Regions from separate parts of the Cryptobacterium curtum DSM 15641 genome, predicted to be linked through region 2. Evidence: predicted binding sites of a transcription regulator. Region 2 holds the regulator's gene; the other holds the start of a gene.
The links. Region 2 encodes LexA, which represses DNA repair genes until DNA is damaged. Its sites were predicted from a motif close to CNAACANNTGTTNG; they were not measured.
Positions count from the first base shown of each region.

Region 1 (3,420 bases), 190 kb from region 2:
AAGCTGACGCTGAATACGCACGAGCTTATTGATTGTTTCGACCATGTGTACCGGAATACGGATAGTACGGGCCTGATCGGCAATAGCACGGGTAATAGCTTGCCTAATCCACCAGGTTGCATACGTCGAAAACTTGAAGCCCTTCGTGTAGTCGAATTTCTCAACGGCACGAATAAGACCTAAATTCCCCTCTTGAATAAGGTCGAGGAACAGCATGCCACGTCCGACATACCGCTTTGCAATCGACACTACCAGGCGGAGATTTGCTTCAATAAGCTGCTGCTTTGCATCAAGACCGACCGCTTCAATGCGCGTCAAGCGCCTGTGCTCGCGACGGGAAAGCTCTTCGGCGTTATCGGCCTCTGCAGCTTCGAGCTGCTCGCCTGCTTCGACACCTGCTTCAATCTTCATGGCAAGGTCGATTTCTTCAGCTGCCGTAAGCAGCGGAACCTTGCCGATTTCTTTCAAGTACATACGCACTGGATCGCCGGTGAGCATCGTAATAGAAGTATCAGCAGCACGAGAGCGCGAACTCTGGCGAATGCGTGATTTCGAAGCGGTTACCTTTGGAAGACTCACCGAACTTGAAGCCTTGAGTTCTTCTTCAGGAATTCCCTCAAGAAGATCTTCTTCGCTTTCGGCTTCGGGTTTATCCCCCGCGATTGCATCGTCAGAAATATCCGGAACACCAACGGTATCCGGCGCTTCTAAATCTTCCAGATCGACTGAATCTTCAGAGTCGGAAGCTGCTTGATTTTGTATTTCTTCATCCGGCTGGCTGCTGCCGTCTTTGCCAGGTACTTTTTCTGTCGTAGAAGTGCGAGAAGCTGCTGCCACGTGACTTCCTTTCAAAGGAGCCTGCAGACCCTGTAAATCGGAGACAGGGCGTAAAGATACAGCAAAGTAGTGTACCACACTTCGCCTGCTTCTTAATAGGGCTATCTTGCCCAAACTTCAATCGCATGAAGGGTTCATGGGACATTGACAATCGAACATTTGTTTGCAATGATGAAACACGAACATCTATTCGCTTTTTGCATCTTAACAGCTGGGATTTCCTGGTGTGGTTAGGTTTGAAATTCTTGGTGTACTAGGGGTTTTGAATGACAGAGCTTTGAAGCATCGAGGTTTGGACTGCTGGGATTTGAAACATCAAGATGTGCGATAGCAGGATTTCAAAGCGTTGAGTTTTGAACTGCTGAGATTCAAGGCATCAGAGTTTACAACACCACGGTCTTGGAATACGAGGGGACTTACGTGGAACTTGCCGACAAACTGGAAATACTTGCGGATGCCGCAAAGTACGATGTTGCCTGCACCTCTTCCGGTGTCGAGCGCAACGCGCGACGCGGACAGCTTGGCACTGCCCACTCGGCCGGATGTTGCCACAGCTTTACCCCCGATGGGCGCTGTATCTGCTTGCTTAAGGTGCTCATGTCAAATTCCTGCATCTACGACTGCGCCTATTGCGTCAATCGGTGCTCAAACGATCATCGGCGCGCCACGTTTTCCCCACGCGAACTCGCCGATCTGACGATTGACTTCTATCGACGTAATTACATCGAGGGCCTCTTTCTTTCAAGCGGTATCGTAAAAAGCCCTGATTACACAAGCGAGCTGATGATTCGTACTTTGCGCATCCTGCGTGACGAATATGGCTTTTGGGGCTATATCCACGCAAAGGCTATCCCTGGTTCTAGCTCGGAAGCCATCGATCAACTGGGACGCTTGGCCGATCGCTTGAGTGTGAATATGGAACTACCGAGTAGAGAAAGCCTTGCCCTGCTTGCACCTGATAAACAGAAACAAAACCTTATCAGGCCAATGCGATATATCCAGCACACCATCACTGAAGATACCGATAAGCGCGCTCTTTCCTCAAAGCAGAGTCGCGCGCTTGCGTGGCGCAAACAAGCCCCTACCCTCACGCGCCCACGTGCCTTTGCGCCCGCCGGTCAAAGCACGCAGATGATTATTGGAGCGACTCCCGAAAGCGATTTTCACATTCTCAATTTATCAGCTGCTCTCTATAAAACCATTCAGATGAAACGCGTTTTCTTTAGCGCTTATCTACCGGTAAACCACGATACACGGCTCCCCGAAAGCCCTCGTATCCAGCTCGACCGAGAGCATCGCTTGTATCAGGCTGACTGGCTCATGCGCTTTTATCACTTTGATGTCGCTGAAATTATCGACGAGGCGCACCCCTTTCTTGACCTCGCTCTTGACCCAAAAGCAAACTGGGCAATCAATCACCTCGATCGATTCCCCTTAGAAGTGAACACGGCACCCTATTGCGAATTACTGCGCGTGCCAGGCATTGGGGTGCGCGGTGCCCAGAGCATTATGCGAGCGCGTAAGACGCACACGCTTACTGAAAGAGAATTGCGTCGGCTCGGCATAGTCTATAAGCGAGCACGGTTCTTTATTACTTGCAATAATAGTTGGGGTGCCACCGGTATTCCTTTCGACCGCGACTCTATCAGAGCCCAGCTTGTTGCCGCCATCAACGGAGGTGAACACGGACGGCGTTCTGGAGGTGTAATAGCCGGACAGCTGTCCTTTGACGATCTTATTGCACCCGCAGAAATACCCGGCCAGGTGGTTGATCCAATTTCGAGCAAACAGACAATGGCTCCGGTGACACGCACTCAGCATCCCAACCAGTTGCTTGGCAGCTTTGAGGCGGAAACGAAGTGTGCGTCATGAATGATTCTCTTTTAGCTACTGAGTATTCACGCGCCAGATTTGGAATAGCGCGTGATAGCAAAATGCATCCCACGAACAGAGGTATTCTTCAGCAGCGATGCATTCGTTTGCCACGCTTTATAGCAACAACAAGATGAACCTCATGAATATACCGCACAATAATGCCGCTCTACCACCGACAAGCAATGCCACGCTTGCGACGGCGCACACAACCATCGATTGCCCCGATCCCGTAGCTCTTATCTATGACGGCACAATAGAAGGTTTAATGAGCGCGGTGTTTGCTGCCTGGGAGTTGCACCATCAGGTTGAAGATGTACTCTCACAAGAATACGGACAGATACGCTTAGGCCAACAGGTTGTCGTGATTGAGACCGACTTTGAAAAGGCACAACGCGTGAAAGCCGGATTACAGCGGCGTTGTGGAGTAAAAACTTGGCGCACAATTGCACAGGCCGCCTGTGCAGATGGTGCCGATGTGGGTACCATCGTCTACCAAGCAATACGCCGCCTAATGGGCAAGAACGGCGCACAAGCACTCAACGAAGCGGCTGATCCAACCATCGCAGCCCTTTTGAAGCTCGCCCGTCACGTGGAAATTGAAACCGAACATATGCGGCAATTCATGCGCTTCAGTCAGGCTGATGATGGTCTGTGGTATGCCGTCTGCAATCCAAATGCCTCGGTGGTGCCCCTTGTCATGAACTTTTT
Region 1 covers NC_013170.1:1,045,603-1,049,022, forward strand. The annotation lists gene rpoD (RNA polymerase sigma factor RpoD) at 1-837, opposite strand, end outside; gene CCUR_RS04510 (putative DNA modification/repair radical SAM protein) at 1,258-2,709, shown strand; gene CCUR_RS04515 (TIGR03915 family putative DNA repair protein) at 2,852-3,420, shown strand, end outside.
Region 1: the regulator LexA is predicted to act here: its motif matches at 990-1,003, upstream of CCUR_RS04510 (putative DNA modification/repair radical SAM protein).

Region 2 (3,420 bases):
TGAGGCCACTACTACCAAATCCACCCGTCCCGCGTTCAGTTTCATCGAGTTCGTCTGTCTCGATAATTGTTGGAGACTCAACTTTCATGATAACCAACTGAGCGATGCGATCTCCAACCTGTATGTTAATTGGTGTATGAGGATCAAGATTGATAGCGATACACTTCAGTTCACCACGATAGCCGCTATCAATAAGTCCGGGCGTATTAACTAGTGACAAACCATGTTTAATGGCGGATCCACTTCGTGGAAGAACAAAACCGGCATACCCATGAGGTATTGCAACAGCAAGTCCTGTTGGGATAAGAGCTCGTTCGAATGGTTGAAGTGTAAGCGGAGCTGAAGCGCGCAAATCGATACCAGCATCACCGGCATACGCAGCATGCGGTATAACAGCTTCGGCCGTTAACTTTTTAATCGGCAAAGGGATTTGAGTGGTATCCATAAACTAGAGACCTTTCAAGGCTTTAGCAAACTCATCGACCGTTTTGAAATCTTTATACACGCTTGCAAATCTGATGTAAGCAACCTCATCAAGATCAGCAAGACGCGCAAGAACCATATCGCCAAGTTCTTTTGACTGGATTTCAGTGCGATTGCTGTTACGCAATTCTGCTTCGAGGTCATCAACAAGATCATTTACCTGTTCAGGGGCAATATGACGCTTCGCGCAAGCAATATACACACCATGAAGAATTTTATCGCGATGATATACCTCAGATGAGCCATCGGACTTCAAAACGATAAGGGGATTTTCACCGAGCCGTTCGTAGGTAGTAAAACGACGACCACATGAAAGGCATTCGCGACGACGGCGTATAGAAGCCCCATCCTCTGAAGGTCGAGAATCAACTACTTTTGAATCAGTGTTTCCACATGAAGGGCAACGCATGTCAGTCCTCTCGGTTTGTGAGACGGCATGCATTATAACATCACGTTTATGCGAGCTGATACAACTGGTTAGATATGATTTGCTGTACTTAGAGAATAGCAATCAGTGCACCAGCGGCAATAAGAACATAGACCGCAGCGGCACCAACATTTGTGAACAATGACGGTTTTTCACGATAGCCATAGCCACTTAAATCATGCTTCTTAATATCGGCGGCGATATCGCTTGTCCGAACGAAGTCAACAGCCTGATAAAAAAGACGCTGGGTGGTATCGATAAAGCGCATAACTTTGCTGTATAAAATGTCAGATATGGCTGGTTCATACAACTGTTCTGCTTGCGCAAATGTGCGCTGTGCCTGGGCGAAATCGATAACGGATACCGTCGGTGCTTTATGAGCAGCAACCAGTGCTGAGGAACCCATCACTCGGTAGTCACGCTGTGATCCGTTCATTTTCGCTCCTTCTGACTTGATAAGAACTTCTGTTCGTGTATACTCTAAATCGAACAAAAGTTCTTGTCAATGAAAAATCAAACATTTGTTCGTAAAAAGGAAATGAACATGAACGATCTGACAAAACGCCAGCAACAGGTACTTTCTTGCATTGAAGAATTTATTGAAGAAAAGGGATACGGTCCAACCGTGCGCGAGGTCTGCAATAAATTAGGCCTGCGCTCCCCTTCTACCGTTCATGTGCATCTTCGTGCTCTCGAAGAAAAGGGGCTTATTAATCGTGATCCGCTGAAATCGCGCTCTATTACCCTCACAGGTGCTGCTGCGGAATCTATGGGACAACCTTCTGCGCTGGTCGACACCCCCTACAACGTTGTTACGTTGCCCTTAGTGGGCGATGTAGCTGCAGGAGAACCGATACTAGCTGAAGAAAACATTACCGATCATATTTCACTTCCAACGGAAATTGTCGGCGATGCTGCTTCATTTCTTCTTTCCGTTCACGGCGAATCAATGATTGAAGCCGGTATCAATGACGGCGATTATCTTGTAGTAAAGGAACAACCCACCGCAGTAAATGGCGAAATTGTTGTTGCACTTATCGATGACGGCGCCACCGTTAAACGCTTCTATCGCGAGGCAGACCATATACGGCTTCAGCCTGAAAATTCATCGATGGAACCGATTATTGTTCGGGATTGCACGATTGTCGGCAAGGTTGTGGCACTCTTCAGACCGATACGCTAAGCGAGCCCCTACCCTACAAGTTTTCAAGAAAATAGATACAAGACGCGTATCCAACTAGTGCCCCATCAAAAGGGTGTATTTACGTGCAATACAAAGTTAAATTGATACCCGTATTCCTCAGGGAAAGAATGGGTATCTCCTTTTGCTGCATCGATTATTTATTTGGTAGACAAACCACAGCATAGAACAACTTTTCAGATGCCTACATAGCATATGAAACGTTCCTTTATCGAAAGTGAACATCTCTATACCGTACAGATAGCAAGTGCCTGGGCAAGTATGTCTGACACAGCTCTATTAGTACCATCAATCCAATGAATGCGCGTGTCTTTGCGAAACCAGGTGCGTTGCCGTTTGGCATATTGCTTTGTCGCTGTTTTAATCTTTTCAATAGCCTCATCAAGCGTACAGAGTCCATCAAGAAAGGCCACTATTTCTTTATAGCCAATTGCCTGAGGAGCAGTAATACCACTGCGAAAACCGGCATCAAGCAGCCCAGACACCTCATCAACAAGACCTGCTTCTATCATCGTATCGACCCGCTGATCAATGCGCTGTCGCAGAACATCAGGATCAATAGCAATACCAATATGGGTTGCTGTATAAAATTCATCAATGGTTGCAAGTTTTTGCCGCTGATACGCATACGACGTACCCTGATCAAGCAATTCAAATGCGCGGATAACGCGCTTTGTATCATGTGGATGAATGACCCGCGCCGAATCGGGATCGCGCACAAAAAGACGTTGCCACAATGCTTGACTGCCTTCTGCCTGCCATAGCGCCAGATACGTATCACGTATTGGATTATTAACTTGCTCACCCGCGGGAAAGGTATAGTTATCAATAACGGCACGAATATAAAAACCAGTCCCACCACACAGTACACAGGGGCGATTTTCTTGCGCAAGTTCATCGATAATGGACCGGCCATAGGTCTGAAATATAGCAGCTGAAAACGGCTCACCAGGATCAACAAGGTCAAATCCATAATGATCAACAACACGTTCGGCTGGCGGTAACTTTCCTGTTCCAATATCCATACCGCGATACACCTGCATGCTATCGGCGCTTAAGACCGCTCCTGAAATAGCTTGTGCCACCGCCTGTGCAAGATCAGTTTTACCTGAAGCAGTTGGACCGCAGATGACCAGAGGATGCGGTCTGTGCGATGCAAGCGTGTTTTGAGTCACGACTGCATACTTCCCCGTAGATACCACGTGCGTGCTTCTTCAATATGCGCAGTAACAATGGTGCCTTCCCACTGCTGCAAGGAAGTACCCGCCGGAAGGGGAAGATGCACCGTTTGGTTATAAGGGCTTTTTCC
Region 2 covers NC_013170.1:852,017-855,436, forward strand. The annotation lists gene dut (dUTP diphosphatase) at 1-445, opposite strand, end outside; gene nrdR (transcriptional regulator NrdR) at 449-892, opposite strand; gene CCUR_RS03670 (hypothetical protein) at 981-1,346, opposite strand; gene lexA (transcriptional repressor LexA) at 1,455-2,093, shown strand; gene miaA (tRNA (adenosine(37)-N6)-dimethylallyltransferase MiaA) at 2,339-3,286, opposite strand; gene miaB (tRNA (N6-isopentenyl adenosine(37)-C2)-methylthiotransferase MiaB) at 3,283-3,420, opposite strand, start outside.